4 regions of the Exiguobacterium sp. s138 genome follow, and region 2 is predicted to be linked to each of the others. Evidence: riboswitches for the same ligand, from Rfam matches in the RefSeq annotation. Region 2 holds a riboswitch; each other region holds the start of a gene.

Region 1 (4,510 bases), 250 kb from region 2:
GTCTATTACTCGATCAACGGCGTCCGGAACGAGGAACCGATTTGAAACGGATGGTTCCTGTTCTGTTGGCAAGTGTCCTCCTCGCCGGTTGTGCTGACGAGCCGGCACAACCGGTCGAACCGCAACCGAAGCCGGCGAAGAAAACAAAGCCGCCGCAGCCGGATCGACCTTCTGCTGCTGAGCGGGCAGAGAAACAACTTAAAGAAACCGTCTCGAACATGTCGACGGCGGAAAAAGTCGATCAGTTGCTGTATATCGGTGTGACGGGAACAGCTTTGACACAAGCCGACCGAACGCTGTTGCAGGATCATGCACTCGGTGGTGTGCTGTTACTCGGCGGCAACATCACGTCGACCGATCAACTGAAAACCTTTACGGCAGCGATTGCTGAAGCCCAACCGGCTGATGCAAAAGCGTTTCTCGGCTTTGACGAAGAGGGCGGACGCGTCAGTCGGGTCCCGGACGCACAGCTCAAATTATCACCGAGTCTGTCGTTCGGTCAAAAAAATGATCCGGCATTGATGAAGGAAGTCGGACAGACACTTGGTTCGATTTCCCGTTTTTACGGCTTTAATATGGACTTCGCTCCCGTCCTTGACGTCAACAGCAATCCGGCGAATCCGATCATCGGTGACCGATCGCTCAGTGCGGATCCGCAACAGGTCGCCCGGCTTGGTGTCCCGTTGATGCAGGGCATGAAAGAAGAAGACGTCGTGCCGGTCGTCAAACATTTTCCGGGACACGGCGACACGACCGTCGATTCCCATGTCGGTCTGCCGCGGGTCGATGCGACGAAAGCGGAACTCGAGCAGACGGAGCTGGTCCCGTTCAAACGGGCGATTCAGGAAGGGGCCGAGATGGTCATGGTCGCGCATATCCTGTTTCCGGCACTCGACAAAACCCGTCCGTCTTCGTTGTCGAAACCCGTCATGACCGGGGTGTTACGGGATGAGCTGAAGTTTGACGGTGTCATCATCACGGACGATTTGGTCATGGGAGCCATCACAGAACGGTACGGACTTGCCCAGGCGGCAAGTCTTGCCCTCGAAAATGGTGCGGATATGGCGATGTTCTCATCGCCCGGCGCATACGCGTCCGTTCACAAGGAAATCATGACACGGATCAAACAAGGTAAATTGTCGAGAGCAGACCTTGATCAGAAAGTCATGCGGGTATTACGCTTAAAACAAACGTATGACTTGTCGGAAACGAAACGCGTCGACGCGTATGAACAGCTAATCGAGCAGGTCAAAGCGGTCGAATCGGACATGCGACACTAATCAAGGGTAGAACAAATCGGACTACCCGTGGTAAACTACAGGCGTACCACACAAATCAATATCTACACTAGGGGAGTCTCGCAGCAGACTGAGACGGAAGTATCCGGACCCTTTGAACCTGATCTAGTTCGTACTAGCGGAGGGAAGTGGATTCCGATCATTCATAGAGGATGCGACGGCTGTCGCCCTTTTTTGTAGGACCACTCCATCAGTTCATGGGGTGGTCCTTTTTCGTGTGGAAAGGGGGAAATGATGAGCCAGTTACATCTGATGACAACCGGCAAGCAGCGTCCGGACATACTCGAACAGCTGTTACCGGAACTCGCACTATCCGTCGACCGGATTCATTTGCGGGAGCCGTTATGGTCAGCGAAGGAACTGGTCGTGTGCATCGAAACACTCGTGCGACGAGGCGTAAAGACAGAGCAATTAATTGTCCATGACCGGCTGGACGTGGCAGTCGTCACCGGCACCGGAGTTCAGCTGACAACACGCAGCATTCCGGTCGACCTCGTCCGGCACCGTTTTCCGGAATTGGTGATCGGTCAATCGGTTCACTCGTTAACGGAAGCGATAGCGGCGGAACAAGCCGGTGCTGATTACGTCCTGTACGGCCATATTTTTGAGACAGGATCAAAACCGGGTGTACCGCCCCGGGGACTCGACGCCTTGAAACAAGTTGTCGACTGGACATCGATTCCTGTCATTGCAATTGGTGGCATTACACCGGACAATCTGCCGGATATCCTGGCGACCGGCTGCGCAGGCGGGGCCGTCTTGTCGGGCATTCTCGGTCAGGCGTCTCCGGTCGAAGCAGCCAACCGGTTCCAGGCGGTGATGCAACGATGACACGCCCGGATGTTTTAATCATCGGAGCCGGTATCATTGGTTTAACGCTCGGCTATGAGCTCCTGCAGCGCGGGAAAACCGTTCATTTGCTTGAACAGTCAACTGTCGGTCAGGGAGCGACGCAAGCAGCAGCGGGAATGCTCGCGACAGATGAAGAATTGCTGGCACCGTTACATGAACTGGCCCGGCTGAGCCGGAAGCTGTATCCGGAATTCGTGCAACAATTGTTTGACGAGACCGGTCTCGGAAGCGGGTATCTGGAACAACCGTTTCATATGCAACAGGCACATCACTGGCGGACGTTTGATTCGGTCGGACAGGTTGATCCGCGGTTGTTTGCACAAGCATTACGCAGTGCGATCGAACGACGGGGCGGGGGAATCGAAGAGGCAACGGTCGTAGCACGTCTCGTACGGGACGGACAAACGGTGACCGGCGCCGAGACTAACCGGGGGCTGCGGGTGGGCAGACAAATTATTGTCGCCGGTGGTCGCGGATCGGAAGAATTGTTACAGACGGTCGGAGTGACGATTAACACACTTCCGGTCAAGGGCGAGTGTCTGTCTGTCCGGCTGACGACCGGACAACTCAATCGGACGCTGTTTGGTGATGCGGTCTATTTAGTCCCGAAAGCAGACGGACGGATCATCATCGGGGCGACGGAACGGGTTAGTGATGAATCAACGACCGTCAGTCTGAACAGTATTCGTTTGTTATTGAATGCAGCGATTAAGCTCTATCCGCCACTTGCAGAGGCCGTGTTCGTGGAGGCTTGGTCCGGTGTTCGACCGCAAACCGGGGACGGTCTGCCGTATCTCGGATCGGTGGATGGTATCGACGGATTGTTCGTCGCGACCGGGCACCACCGGCATGGCATCTTACTGGCACCGGCGACGGCCAATGTGTTAGCCGATTGTCTCATGGGGCAAATGCCAAGAGTGGCACTGGATGGTTTTAACAGACGACGACAGGAGGAAAGCAGATGACTATCCGATTGAATGGAAAAAACTATGCTTTGACAGAGGAAATCAAGACGTTACACGACTTGTTAGAAAAACTGGAGATTCAGGGACAGGTCGTCATCATCGAACAAAATCATCAAATCATCGACCGGTCGAGCTATCCGGATACGGACGTTACGTCCGGAGATGTCATTGAAATCGTTCATTTTGTAGGAGGCGGATAACATGTTAGAAATTGGCGGAAAAAAATTTGCATCACGATTGTTACTCGGGACAGGAAAATATCCGGATAATGAGAAGCAACAACAAGCGGTCGAAGCATCGGAAACAAATATTTTAACGTTTTCCGTCCGGCGACTCGATGTTTTTGCGAAGGAACAGACGAATCCACTCGCGGCACTCGACTTAAGCCGCTATGATCTGTTACCGAACACTGCGGGTGCGAAGACGGCGGAGGAAGCGGTCCGGCTTGCCCGGCTTGCCCGGGCCTCAGGGATGTGCGATATGGTCAAGGTCGAGGTAATCGGTTGTGACAAGACACTGCTGCCGGATCCGATTGAAACATTACGAGCAGCAGAGGAATTAATCAAGGATGGCTTCATCGTCTTGCCGTATACGTCAGATGATCTGTTGCTCGCCCGTCGGCTCGAAGAACTCGGCTGTCATGCGATTATGCCGGCCGCGTCACCCATCGGTTCCGGACAAGGCATCTTAAATCCGCTCGCGCTCAGCTTCATCATCGAACAAATGTCAGTGCCGGTCATCGTCGACGCCGGCATCGGTTCACCGGCTGACGCGGCGTACGCGATGGAGCTCGGAGCTGATGGTGTCCTGTTGAATTCAGCCGTCGCGCATGCGAAAGACCCGGTCAAGATGGCACGTGCAATGAAGCTTGCGGTTGAAGCGGGACGACTCGGTTTTGAAGCAGGACGGATTGAGAAAAAACGGTATGCGACGGCGAGCAGTCCGACGACCGGGATCAGCCGCCCATGATGGACCGGTATAGCCGACAAATCCGCTTTCGTCCAATCGGACAGGAAGGGCAGGATCAACTGGGACAGCGGCACGTCGTCATCATCGGTCTCGGTGCACTCGGGACAGCGAGTGCGGAACAGCTTGTCCGGGCAGGAATCGGACGAGTGACTCTGATCGACCGGGATTACGTCGAGTGGAGCAATTTACAACGGCAACAACTCTATACGGAACAGGATGTCAGGAACCATTTGCCAAAGGCGGTTGCGGCGAAACGCCGGCTCGGTGCCGTCAATTCGACGGTGACGATCGAGGCGATTGTCGAAGATGTGACGGCAATGAATATTACACGGCTTGTCGGACAAGCAGATTTGCTTGTGGATGGGACCGATAACTTCGTTATTCGGATGCTGATGAATGATGTTGCGGCAAAATTTCGGATTCCTT
Region 2 (4,510 bases):
GGCGTGTTTTCTAAATCGATGAATTCAAGCAATTGCGTCTCGTATCCGACAAGTGTCAATAACTCGGCCCGAATCGAATCCGTCGCGAGTGAAGCAAACTTTTCTTGAATCAACCCATGTTGCAGCATGACGTCAAGCGGTGAACAATCCAGTTGACGGTTTAATTCCTTTTGGCAACACGGAACGCTGAGAATCACTGATGCGTTCCAATCAACGGCACGGGCAAGTGCGACATCGGTCGCGACGTCACAGGCATGTAACGTCACCATCAAGTCAACTTCTGTGTCCTGGTCGTAATCGTGGACATCACCGACACGGAAGGACAAATCATCATACCCTAAATCAGCAGCGATCGCCGCACAGTCCTCAATGACTTCTTTTTTTAGATCAAGACCGGTGACATTTAAATCAAAACCTTTGACGATCTTCAAGTAATGATAAAGAGCAAACGTCAGATACGATTTCCCGCATCCAAAATCTAAAATCCGTAATGTACGTCCTTTCGGCAATACGGCGATACTGTCTTCGACAAATTCCAGAAAACGATTGATTTGTTTGAATTTGTCGTATTTTTGGCGTTTGACCTGTCCTTCTTCCGTCATGACACCTAAACGGATTAAAAAAGGCACCGGTACACCATCTTCTAACAAGTGACTTTTCTTGCGGTTATGCGACAACTCTGCCTGAATCGTTTCTTTGACGGTCGTTTTAATGGAGACTTTCATTTTCTTCGAGAGTTGAAACTGGACTTCTTCCGTTTCGAACCGGAATAAAAATTGACGGAATTCGTCAAAGAATTGGTCCATTCTTACAATAAATTCTTCTATACTTAAATTCTCATGCTTAATGATCCGTTCATGTTGAAACTCTAACTGGATTGCATACGTATCTCTAAGTAGAATCGGTTTTACCTTGATTCGGCGGAGATCATTTGATTTCAGACGCGGAGCGCTGATTGTCGCGTGTATGAGTGAAGTCGCCTGCAGTTTTTCCGTGAGCAAGTCATTTAATTGATGTAGTTCCAAGTATCGTCCCGTCCTTTTTTGTTTGGTCTTTCGAAACTGTAGCAAATTCATCCGTGTTCGACAAGCAAGTCAGCTTTCTTTTCAGTCGTCATACTTAATTTAAGGAGGAACACAACATGTTTAAAAAAATCCTTTCCCAAATCGGTATCGGTGCCGCAACGGTCGACACGCGCCTCGAGCAAGAACACTGTGAACCCGGCGGTACGATTCAAGGAGTCGTCCATATCAAAGGCGGTAACGTCGATCAGGAAATCGCACGGATTTATCTCGCCTTCAACACCCAGTACAAACAGGAAGTTGGGGACAGCAAGACATTCACGACATTCACACTGGATCGGTTTGTGTTAAATGAAGCACCGTTTACCATCGAAGCCGGTGTCGAACGCGAAATTCCGTTCACGCTGCAGGTTCCTTTTAATACACCACTCTCCGTCAGTCAATCGAAATCCTGGATTGAGACCGGTCTTGATATCGCGCAAGCGGTCGATCCGTCCGATCATGATGCGGTCGTCGTCAAGGCAAACGACTATCAATCCGTCATTCTGGAAGCGATGGAAGATCTCGGATTCCGCTTGAAAAAAGCAGATACAGAAAAATTACCGGGCCGCTTCCGAAAAGATTTACCGATCGCGCAGGAACTCGAATATTCTGCCCGCGGTACGCATTATGCGCATAAACTGGATGAAATCGAAGTCATCTTGCTGCAGGACCGGTCCGGAATCGATATCGTTCTTCAAATCGACCGTCGTGCCCACAGCCTCGGCTCTTTGTTCAGCGAAATGGCGGGTACGGACGAAACGATGACGAAACTTTCATTATCCAATCAGGAGTTAACCAATCCGTCGCTGGTGAAACAACGCCTCGCAGATTTGATTGAACACCACAGCTGATTGATCTTTTCTATATAAAACACCGGATCCGCCAACAAGCGAATCCGGTGTTTTACGTTGTCTCGTCTTATTTCAATGATGTCGCTGTAATAATCTGTGCCAGGCTTTTTTCAAATGTCTCTTCCGTCCAGCCCATTTCCCAAAACATCAATTCGTAATAACAGCTTCTGACGAAATGCTGCTTCATCCGGGTGCGTTCTTGATCACTTGCTTGCGCTGCCAGCTCATTCAAACGCTCGATCTGCTCAAAGACTACCCGCTCGAACCAGTCCGAACTGTATGTCGCAATCCATTGTTGATAAATCGGTGAAGCCGGTACAGCGGTCTGTAACTGTTGTCCGATTTCATAATAGAGCCAGTAACACGGTAAGATGGCAGCAATCGTCTCTCCGAGCGTCCCTTCGCTCGCATGGTGCATATGTGAAATATAGGCGTATGCGGTCGGGGCCGGCTCGAACCGGGCTAATGTTTCGTCCGAAATCCCAAGCGGTTCAAAAAACGACTGGTGCAGACTCAGTTCTGCGGCATAGGTCGATGTCGCATGTTCCGCGAGCTCTGCAATCGTCACGAAATCCTGTGCCTTGGACGCGGCACGGGCCTGAATTTTCGCGAAATGTTTTAAGTAATAGGCGTCTTGGAGTACGTAATGTCGGAATTTCTTTTCCGGCAATGTCCCGTCTGCAAGACCGGTCACGAACGGATGCGTAAAACTGCTGTCCCAATACTGTCCTGCCGCTTGCCGGATTTCTTCACTGAATTTCATATTTCTTCCCCCTTTTGTCATCAAAAAAACGCCACACCTGATGTCAGGTATGACGTGAAAAGACCAGAAAAAGAGGATCTGTCACGCCACTTCCCTCCGTAAGTCCAAACTTAATCAGGTTCAAAGGGTCCGCACGTCTCCGTCGTCTCAGTCAGCCTACTGACTCCCCTAGTGGTCGCTATTTGATTTGTTTTAAGTGTAACATGATTTCATTCAATTCTGAACCTGCTCCCCTTCTTTCCATTGTTTTTCTGTACAATGAACATGACGGAAGGTCGATGTCGGCTCGTCCTTGAGACCGATTCTCTTCCGTCACCGGTCGATTAGACTGAAATTAGTACCTGATACTTAACTTACGGAGGAATCTGACAATGAATAAAACCATCACATGGACTGCTTCGGCATTACTTGCCACGACGTTATTACTGCCTACTGCTGCATCTGCCGAGCAGGTCGTCGACAAAACGATCATCACACTCGGAGAATCACTCGGAGCAAAGGATAAAGCATGGGTCTTGTCCCGCCTCAATGCACCGGAAGGTATCACCCCGATCATCGCGACATCTGCCGATGAGGAAAAATATCTCGGGAAAAACATTCCCCAGTCCCAGCGCGGCGGCAATATGTATTCCTCCGCCAAGATCGAATTGGCTGAAAAAGGCGACGGTCTGTCCGTCGCAACCGAAAATATCACATGGGTCACAAAAGACATGTATTTGAATGCGCTGGTCACGGCCGGTGTGACCGATGCCGACATTACGATTACTTCCCCTTATAAAGTAACCGGTACATCTGCCTTGACTGGTATCATGAAAGCCTATGATCAAACGTCAAGTGAGACCGGTATCAAACTGACGGATGAACGGAAAGATTTAGCCCAACAAGAATTATCGGTCACATCAGATGTCGGAAAAACCGTCGGGACGGATAAAGTCGCCGACTTGATGAACGAAATCAAAGCCGAAATCGCGAAGCAAAAACCGGAGACGAAAGTCGAAATCGAGAATGTCATCGTCCAAGTCATTCAAAACAATAATATCAATCTGTCCGATGCCCAAATGGAGCGCTTGACCGGTCTGTTTAACCAAATGGAAAAAGCTGATCTTAACTGGGGACAGATTGAGACGGGACTGAAGGATGCCGGACAAAACATCCAGTCCTTTGCGACATCGGAAGAAACAAAAGGATTTTTTGCCAAACTGTTTGACGGTTTAAGTGCCTTCTTTAATTCCATCGCCGGTTTATTTAAATAATCTGCTCTTCCTTTCATTCCCGGTGGCATGGTAAAATAGAGTCATCGAATGAGAAAAGGTGGTGTGGAAAGATGGGTTTTGCTGCGTGTAAGCATTGGTTGATGGAACAACTGTATCTGTTGCGCGCGATTTTTCATGGAATGGCGTTCTAAGGGACTAGTCTGTCCTTTTTTGAAGAACTCTATACTTGAAAAATAAAGCAAAGCGCATCTTCCACTGGTGAAGGAGAGTGCTGTTTGCGCTCTCCTTTTTTTGATGCGTCAGAGAGGAAAATTCATATGATGATCTGCGACATCCAACACCTGTCCAAACAATTCGGAGGCGACGATATTTTAACGGATGTGTCCCTCTTTATCCAGTCACATGACCGCATCGGCTTGATCGGACGTAACGGGAGCGGGAAAACGACTTTCCTGCGTTTACTGGCCCGGCTTGATTCACCTGACACCGGAACCATCTACCAAAAAAGCGGGCTATCCATCGGTTATTTGGAACAATTGCCGGTATTCGATCCCCACATGACCGGTCTTGACGTCCTCTGGACCGCGTTCGCCCCGCTGCTCGACTTACGGCAATCGT
Region 3 (4,510 bases), on a different contig from region 2:
GACGAACGTTATGCTCAGCAGGACAAAAGCCAGCATCCGCGTTGCAACCAGCCAGGCATGAGCAAGACTCTCTTCCGTGATCCGGAACCAACCGAACGCCCACAGTTCCGTTTCCCCTTTTCCGAACGCCGCCATCATCCAAAACGTCAGCAAAAATAATACCGTATACGGCACAAGACGGAAGACCAGCGTGGACAGCTTCCATCCGGAACAGGCTACACCGACGGCTGCAAACAGAAGCAAGGCGACTGTCACCGGCAGACGTGACGTCGTAATCAGCAACAGCATGACATACACCAGTGTTCCGAGCTTCACGGCGGGATTAAGGCGTGCGAGCAGCGAATTGTTTTCCTGCACGGTGTTTCACCTCCTCGAGTTGCTGATAGCGTACCGATACCGGGCGGATCAACTGGTTATGCTCAAGCAATGATTCGTTCCGGAACAATTCATCCGGTGCCCCGTCAAATTGAATGTGCTTCTCGCCGATGACGACAACGCGGTCGGCGTAACGGTAGACCAGCTCCATGTCGTGCGTCACCATGATCAGCGTAGTTCCCGCTTCCCGGGCTTGGTGTAACACATCGAGAATCTGAGCGGTCGTCTCAGCATCTTGTCCGAAGGTCGGTTCATCGAGTAACAGGACAGCTTTTCGTTCCAGCAACATCGTCGCGACACTTAAGCGTCTTTTTTGCCCGAGACTGAGTGCAAGCGGGGACTGAGCGGCGACATCCTCCAAACGGTAGTGTTGCAGGGCGTCAGCTACTTGACTTCGTGCCGTTGACGGAGAGCTGATGGCCAGTTCATCGGCGACCGTCTGTTTCAGAAATTGAAACTCCGGTTGCTGAAAGACGAAACCAACTTGCCGGTAAAACGTCCGGTCCCGCCATTTTTTCAAAGGTGTCTGAAACAGCTTGATCGTCCCGCTTTGCGCCGGCAACAGTTTTGCCAGCGTCTCAAGCAGGGTGCTTTTACCGGCAGCGTTGCGTCCGACGAGCATGATCCATTCTCCGGCGGACGCGGTCAGCGAAATCCGGTCGAGAATCACCCGTTTGCCATGCGTGATCGTCACATCGGTCAAATCAAACGTCGTTTCGTTTGCCACCGGACGTCTTGCGACGGGCGGGTTATTCAGAAACCGCGCTGTTGCGACCGTCAGCGGAATCGTCTCGAGTGTATAAGGATAGAGCAATGGCGACATGATACCGTGCCGGATCAGTTCCTCCCGTTTCTCTTCGAAGACTTCAAGCGGGGAACCGTCAAGCCTCAGCTGTCCTTCCCGAAAGACCAACACACGGTCAGCAAACGTCACACATTCTTCCAGTTGATGTTCGATCAACACCAGTGTCACGTTCGGATTGTGATGCAATTCTTCAATCAGCTCCATCATCAATCGGCGGCCGTGCGGATCGAGTTGCGCCGTCGGTTCATCGAGTAACAGGATGTCCGGTTCGAGTGCCAACACACAGGCCAAAGCAAGCCGTTGTTTCATCCCGCCGGACAGTCCGGCAATTTGCGTCGTCAAGGCGAGGTCGAGTCCAACCCGTTTCAACACCGTTCTGATTCGTTCTTCCATTTCATCGCGGGGAATACTCCGGTTTTCCAGACTGAAGGCGATTTCCGCCCCGACCGTCTGCATGCAAAACTGATCGTCCGGCTGTTGAAACAGCATGCCGACGGTTCCGTCTGCGCGCCATTCACCGGTGACTTCCGCCTCAATCGTTTCCGGCATCAGACCGGCAAGCGTATGCAAGAAGGTCGTTTTGCCGCTGCCGCTCGGACCAATCAATAAGGTCGTCTCTCCTTGCCGGAGCGACACGGTCAAGTCGTTTAAAACATCTCGGTCTTGATCCGGATAGCGGACGGTCAGATTCCGGCACCACATCAGGCAGCCCGCCGTTTCTGTTGTCGTCCGACGGCGTAACCGTTCAGCGTTCCCGTCTTGACGAGTGAGTCGACGATGATTTTCGCGAGCAATCCGCCAAGTAATGCCCCACTGACCAGTTGCAGGGAAAACGTCAATAGCAGTGTCGTCGTCGTATAGTAGGCGAACCCATTGACGACCAGACTATAGACCATACTTCCGACAGCCGCAAACATGCCCGACAGCATCAAGGTGAAGGTGTTGAAGTTCCGGTAGCCGACTAACAGAAAAGCAACCTCAGCGCCAATGCCTTGCGCAAGTCCAATCAATAAAGCCGATAAACCGAAGTGACTCCCTGTAAACAACTCGACGGCAGCAGCGACGACTTCTGCAATCAATGCCGCGCCTGGTTTTTGAATGATGTAGGCGACAAGGGGACTGGCGATGACCCAGATGCCGAACATCCAGTTTGCTCCGACCGGTCCAAAGATGGCCGAGATCGGCAACCATAACGTCGACCATCCTAAGTAGAGGACACCACAAGCTACGGCGAGCATCATCATGACGATGATTTCTTTCATTTTCCAACTGTTCATAATCACTTCTCCTTTGAATGCACACCCACAAAGAAACCACAAAAAAAGACCGCCCTCTATGAAAAGAGAGCGGTCGTGTAACCTGCAAGATGCAGAAAAAGAGCACGAGGATTCCGCTCCACTTTCCTACGCTAGTATGAACTAGATCAGGTTCAAAGGGTCCGAAGTAAATCGTCTCAGCCGAGCGGGCTCCCCTAGTGGATGTGTCAATGATGTGTACCTTCTTCACTGTACGGCTGTCGCCGCGACTTGTCAATATGCATAAAAAAACCTCCCACGAGGGGAGGGGAGAAAAGATTACTCTTTATCTTCTTTGTTTTCTTCAGCTTGCTCTTCAGAAGTTTGTTCTGAATCGTCTGTCGCTGTATCCGCATCAGCTGCTTGTGCCTCAGCTTCTGCTTCTTCGATTTCTTCAAGTTCAGCTTCAAGTGTCGATTCAACGACCGCTGCAACTTGGATGTCACCTTCTGTGACGACACGGAAATCTTTTTCTTCCGGAAGATCAGCGACTGTAATCGAATCTCCGATTGCAAGTTCCGTTACATCCACTTCGATGCGTTCCGGTAATTTATCTGGTGTTGCGGCAACTGTTACTTTAAAGAGTGTTTGTGAAAGGAATCCGCCAAGTTTCGCGCCAGCTGCTTCGCCGACCAGGACGATATCCGTTTCGACTTCTGTTTCTTCATCCATTTTAACAGCGATGAATTCAACGTGTTTGATTGTTGGTGTAAAGATGTCCATATCGAGTTTGTTGATCAATGTGTTGACCTTTTTACCGCCGATTTGAAGAGCAACCAAGACGTTTTCGCCGTGATCACGGACAACTTTGACCAATTCTTTTTCGTCGAATGAAATCGGTGTGCTTTCCACTTTGTAGCCATACACGACACCAAGAGCTTTTCCTTCATGACGTAATTGCTTTCTAAGTGAGCGCGGGCGTACTTCGCGTTCTTCTACTTTTAATGTTACTGACATGTTCATTTCCCCCTTGAATTTGGTATAGCCCTCAAAAGGTAATGAATGTAGGAGTGGAACAATAGGTTCCAACAGAAATTCATGCGCTAAATGCTAGTTCAACTGGATTTCATTCAGAAATGAAAAACGAAGTGAGTAAGTAGCATTTCTCTCCCAGGTCATTACGCTGATATTGAGAAACAATAATTGAAAAGCGACCGTGTTGTACGGTGCTAATGTAGATATACCCCTATCTTTCAAAAGTTAAAACCTTTTTTTCTGAATTTGATTGTCGAAAGACCTTCAAACCTGTTGATAGACAACGGATTGAAGGTCCTTCATTTTTTTAAGATTTTCTTTGATTTGTGTGGTTACTCACCTGCTGAATCGATAAAAGCGGGGGAATCGAGCAGACGGACGAGTTCACGAATCGTTAAAATATCCGGCTTCTGATCCGATAAGACGGCATCAATCATCGTCGCTTTGCGATCTTGTAATTCCGCCATCTTTTCCTCGATCGTTCCGGTCATCAACAGCTTGATCACTTCGACCGGTGACTGCTGTCCCAATCGATGAGCCCGGTCAGCCGCTTGTTGCTCGACGGCCGGATTCCACCAACTGTCGTACAAAATGACGGTATCTGCCGTCGCCAGATTCAGACCGGTCCCGCCGGCCTTCAAGGAAATCAGGAAGAGATCAACTTCACCGGCATTAAACCTTTCACACAGTGCGACCCGGTCCTCAACCGGTGTCTCACCCGTCAGCAGAAAGTGGGCACGTTGTCGTGCTGCCAGTCGTTCCCGAATCCGGGCCAGCATCTTCGTATACTGGGAAAAAATCAGGATCCGGTGTCCGGCGGCTAATTTTTCTTCAATTAACGTCAGCAGACGTTCGAGTTTTGTGGATTCGCCTGTATAATCTTCGACAAACAGCGCCGGATCACAGCAAATCTGCCGTAAGCGGGTCAAACCGGCCAGCAACTTAATCCGGTCCTCACGTTTCGTTTCATCCAAATGACGCAATGTTTCCAGTTGCAGTTTAGATAAGTAGGAGGCGTAAAGCTTTTTCTGTGTCGGGCCAAGGTCTGTATAGTGATGGA
Region 4 (4,510 bases), on a different contig from region 2:
GGACCACTCGGGGCGGTCCTCAGTTACATCGTGGGTGGGACCATTATGTATCTGACAATGTTATGTTTAGGAGAGATGGCTGTCCATATGCCGGTTTCCGGATCATTTCAAACGTATACGACACGTTTCATCGGACCGGGTATCGGATTTGCCGTCGGCTGGATTTACTGGCTCGGATGGGCCGTGACGGTGGCACTTGAAATTACGGCAGCCGGAAGTCTGATGGATCGGTGGTTTCCGAACACCCCTATCGTCATCTGGTGTGCCATCTTCACCGTCATTTTATTCGGACTTAACGCCGTATCTGCCAAAGCCTTTGGGGAGGCTGAATTCTGGTTCTCGAGCCTGAAAGTCCTGGCCATTCTATTTTTCATTGCGCTCGGGGGAGCAGCTTGGTTTGGCTGGATCGACATGACTGCAGAACGCCCGGAAAGTTTATTCGCCAACTTTACTTCAAACGGATTGTTCCCGAACGGTGCGCTCGGAGTCTTGACGACGATGATCGCCGTCAACTTCGCGTTCCAGGGGACGGAATTGATCGGGGTTGCAGCCGGAGAGTCGAACGATCCCGAAAAATCGATTCCGAAAGCGATCCGCAATACGGTTTGGCGGACGTTCATCTTTTTTGTTCTTTCGATTACAATCGTCGGCGCCTTAATTCCTTATGAAACAGCTGGCGGTATCAGCAGTCCGTTCATCATGGTCTTTGATGCGATTGGGATTCCATACGCGGCCGATTTGATGAACATCGTCGTTCTGACTGCCTTACTGTCGGTCGGGAACTCAGGATTATACGCTGCTACCCGGATGTTATGGTCGATGTCTCAAGAAGGTATGATCTCGAAAAAACTTGCCATCGTCAACTCTCGTGGTGTACCGATGCGGGCGTTATGCTTTACGATGCTGTTTGCGATGTTATCGCTTCTGACCGCCTTTTTCGCGGAAGATACCGTCTTCATCTGGTTGTTGTCACTAGCAGGACTCGGGGCACAAGTCGGTTGGATTTCAATTTCCGCTTCACAAATTGCGTTTCGCCGTCAATTCATCAAAGACGGGCATTCAGTCAGTGAATTGAAATTCAAGACACCGTTCTTCCCGGTCTTGCCGATCATCTCGTTCTCGTTAAACATGCTCGTATTGATCAGCTTGGCGTTTCAGGCAGATCAACGGATTGCACTGTATATCGGTGTTCCGTTCTTCCTCTTGACATGGGGTTGTTACCATCTGTTTGTTAAAGGAAAACATATTGCAGCTCAAACCGAGCGTCAGGCAGCCAGTTCCACATTAGAATCTTGAACTGCCTCCACCTACAGAGTCATAAAAAAACGCGTGCTCGTTAGGTAAGCCTAACGAGCACGCGTTTTTACTGATCTGACAAACTCCGTAATGCGATGACTTCACCGGTATGCACCGTCACGTTCGCCACTCCGTGCTGTGTCCATTCATTGCTGACGGTCAATGATCCGCCGACCGGCACGTCATGATTCGTCAACGGATACTTGACCCCGCGGAGGGTCAGACGTGTCGGAACGAGCGGGATGAAAGAGAGATAGTGAAATCCATCTGCCTCGATCTCATACGTCCCCGGCTGTAAGAAACGAACCTCTTCCCGCTTCGTCATCAAGCGAACTGCCGGAAATTGTTTTAGCAAATAGACGTTTTGAAGCGTCATATCAAGTCGTCCTCCGGTCGCACCGAATATGAACACTTCTGTTGCTTCATACTGTTGACTGACATGGCGTAAAGCCAGTTCCAAGTCGGTCTCATCCTTTTCAGCCGGGTGGATGATCGCTCCTTCCGGTTTGTATCCGAGCGAATCAAAGTCACCAATCGCCAAGTCAAAAGCGAGACCTTGCTGTGCCAATTCGGTGACACCTCCGTCAACGGCGATGACAACCGTCTTCTCATCCAGAAACGGTTTCAGGGACGGGATGTCTTCTGTCGGACCGGCCGCTACAATCACGACCCGCATCAGACACCTCGTGCCGAGTAACGAAGAAGTCGGGGCGCTGTCGTAAACAGAAGTCCTGCGACAATACCACATAATAGGTACGATGGAACCATATACGTCGCGTTATAGATCAACGAGTACGGAACGACCGGACCTTCCGCATATTCAGCGAAGAAGACGATTCCGCTGATGACGTGACAGACATAACGTAAACCTGCACCAAGCAATGTCGCGCCTAGTACAATTGCCATCAAACGGCCATTCTTCCCGGTTGCTGCTGCTTTTTTGACTTGCCGTGCGAATAGTCCGCTCAGTCCGACGACTCCAAACGCAATCGTATAATCGAGTAACGGCTGAACGACTGTCAGAATTTGCGGAGCGAACATCAGTTGAATCGTTCCGACGAGCGCTCCCGTCACGACCCCACCGATGACACCATGACGAAAGGCCATGACGAAGATTGGCAGCATCGCCAAACTGACCGAACCCCCTTGCGGCATTTTAAACGGGATTAATAAATCGAACACCACACCAAGACTTGCAAAGATTGCAATTTCCATTAACATTTGTAGCCGTTTCATCCTTTTTTCCTCCTAAAAATAAAATCGCAGGACGGCAAAAAGGCAGTACGACGAACGCCGTACTGCCTGCGTGCGCCACATCCCTACGTCCGTCTGAACGGAACAGGTTCGAAGGGTTAAAGTCCAATCACTTCTCTCAGCCGCTTGACGCGACACCCCTTGCGGTCTTCATTCAATTTTGATTCTGCTCTTATTATACGTGAGCGGCATTCCGAATACTAGTGATTGCTTCTGAATAATCCGGTGCATTGTAGATGGCGGAACCTGCAACAAGTACGTTTGCCCCATTCTCAATACATAATTTCGCTGTTTCCGCATTGACTCCGCCATCGATTTCAATCTCAAACGATAGATCGTGTTCCGCTTTCATTGCAGCCAGTTGATTTAATTTCTTCATGACACCCGGAATGAACGCTTGTCCGCCGAATCCCGGATTGACTGTCATCAATAAGACCATGTCCACATCCTCGAGCACGTGTTCGATCGTCGACAGCGGCGTATGCGGATTGAGCACGACACCCGCTTTCGCACCGGCTGCTTTGATCTGTTGCAGGACACGGTGGACGTGATTCGTCGCCTCGACGTGGAACGTCACGATATCAGCCCCTGCTGCAACGAAGGCTTCGACAAAGTTTTCCGGACGATCAATCATGAGATGGACGTCGAGAACCATATCTGTTTTTTGACGTAAACTGCTTAAGACAGGAAGTCCGAATGAGATGTTCGGAACAAATTGACCGTCCATGACATCGAAATGGATATAATCGGCACCTGCTGCTTCTACGGCTTTGACATCCCGCTCTAAATTTGCAAAATCTGCTGATAAGATTGATGGTGCGATTTTAATCATGTTAATACCTCCGTGTCCGATTCTTGATTTCCTCTACAAACATACCATAATTCGTATACCGGGAAGCCATGATTTCCTGGGCCTCGACGGCTTGTTTAACGGCACAACCAGGCTCATTCAAATGCAGACAGCCACGGTACTTACATTCGTCCTGTAAAGCAACAAATTCAGGGAAACACCACCGTAACTCCTCGAGTTCCATTTCATGCGGAAAATCAAGATTCGAGAATCCCGGGGTATCTGCAATCAGTCCTTCGCCAAGCGGGATCAATGTCACATGACGTGTCGTATGGCGTCCACGACCAAGCGCCTTCGAAATATGACTCGTTTCCAGTGCCAACGAAGGTTCCAAGGCATTCAACAACGAACTTTTCCCTACACCGGATTGTCCGGCCAGGACACTCGTTTTATCTTTTAACAACGGACGGACGGATTCGACTCCGGCCAATGTCTCACTTGACGTTTCGATGACGTGATATCCAATGGTCCGGTAAGCGGCAATTGCTTCCAATACCCCTTGTTCGGCTTCACCTTGTAACAAGTCCATCTTCGTCAAGATGATGATCGGTTGAATTTCCTTTGCTTCAATCAACACTAAAAACCGGTCCAGCAGATGGGCAGAAAAATCAGGTTCTGCTGCCGATACGACCAACAATGCTTGATCGATATTGGCAACCGGCGGGCGGACCAGGAAATTTTGACGGTCCTTTACTTCCAGGATATATCCGGTCTCACTTTCGATGTGTAACACGACCTCATCGCCGACGACAGGGCTGATGCCCCGTTTTCTGAAATTACCGCGTGCCCGTGAACGGATTTCACCTTGAGGCGTCATGACATCATAAAATCCACCCTGTAAACGGATAATCGTTCCATCCCGATTGTCTTCAATTCGATTTTCTGCCATCCTATGCCCTCCTTTGTCAGGATTAACGTCCTGCTCGTTATTCTTGTGATTTTGCCTGATTGTACGTAATCGTCTTCGCCCGGTACACTTCGTCATCTTTATAAATCGTAATCTTGCCTTCTTCTCCCGGATCAATCGTCAAAGGAACATCAAATGTTTCATCCTGATCAATCGATTCTTCGATGACGGTTCGTTTTCCTTTGGCATCTTCCGTCTCAATC

The links. Region 2 has a riboswitch for thiamine pyrophosphate ahead of tenA (thiaminase II). Riboswitches for the same ligand answer to the same signal wherever they lie in the genome.
Region 1: linked by a shared signal. The riboswitch ahead of KNP91_RS02710 (thiamine phosphate synthase) and the one ahead of tenA (thiaminase II) in region 2 are both predicted to bind thiamine pyrophosphate.
Region 3: linked by a shared signal. The riboswitch ahead of KNP91_RS06420 (ECF transporter S component) and the one ahead of tenA (thiaminase II) in region 2 are both predicted to bind thiamine pyrophosphate.
Region 4: linked by a shared signal. The riboswitch ahead of thiT (energy-coupled thiamine transporter ThiT) and the one ahead of tenA (thiaminase II) in region 2 are both predicted to bind thiamine pyrophosphate.

Annotation. Positions count from the first base shown of each region.
Region 1 covers NZ_JACSMW010000001.1:533,311-537,820, forward strand. The annotation lists gene KNP91_RS02700 (OsmC family protein) at 1-45, shown strand, start outside; gene nagZ (beta-N-acetylhexosaminidase) at 51-1,280, shown strand; TPP riboswitch at 1,340-1,442, shown strand; gene KNP91_RS02710 (thiamine phosphate synthase) at 1,533-2,129, shown strand; gene KNP91_RS02715 (NAD(P)/FAD-dependent oxidoreductase) at 2,126-3,115, shown strand; gene thiS (sulfur carrier protein ThiS) at 3,112-3,315, shown strand; gene KNP91_RS02725 (thiazole synthase) at 3,317-4,084, shown strand; gene KNP91_RS02730 (ThiF family adenylyltransferase) at 4,081-4,510, shown strand, end outside.
Region 2 covers NZ_JACSMW010000001.1:283,407-287,916, reverse strand. The annotation lists gene KNP91_RS01470 (class I SAM-dependent methyltransferase) at 1-1,025, opposite strand, end outside; gene KNP91_RS01465 (sporulation protein) at 1,142-1,915, shown strand; gene tenA (thiaminase II) at 1,983-2,678, opposite strand; TPP riboswitch at 2,753-2,858, opposite strand; gene KNP91_RS01455 (DUF1002 domain-containing protein) at 3,050-3,931, shown strand; gene abc-f (ribosomal protection-like ABC-F family protein) at 4,210-4,510, shown strand, end outside.
Region 3 covers NZ_JACSMW010000002.1:499,614-504,123, reverse strand. The annotation lists gene KNP91_RS06430 (energy-coupling factor transporter transmembrane component T family protein) at 1-357, opposite strand, end outside; gene KNP91_RS06425 (ABC transporter ATP-binding protein) at 323-1,882, opposite strand; gene KNP91_RS06420 (ECF transporter S component) at 1,882-2,457, opposite strand; TPP riboswitch at 2,564-2,663, opposite strand; gene KNP91_RS06415 (50S ribosomal protein L25/general stress protein Ctc) at 2,755-3,432, opposite strand; gene KNP91_RS06410 (DEAD/DEAH box helicase) at 3,783-4,510, opposite strand, start outside.
Region 4 covers NZ_JACSMW010000002.1:131,709-136,218, reverse strand. The annotation lists gene KNP91_RS04475 (amino acid permease) at 1-1,296, shown strand, start outside; gene KNP91_RS04470 (thiamine diphosphokinase) at 1,364-1,972, opposite strand; gene thiT (energy-coupled thiamine transporter ThiT) at 1,972-2,532, opposite strand; TPP riboswitch at 2,596-2,702, opposite strand; gene rpe (ribulose-phosphate 3-epimerase) at 2,726-3,382, opposite strand; gene rsgA (ribosome small subunit-dependent GTPase A) at 3,384-4,289, opposite strand; gene pknB (Stk1 family PASTA domain-containing Ser/Thr kinase) at 4,327-4,510, opposite strand, start outside.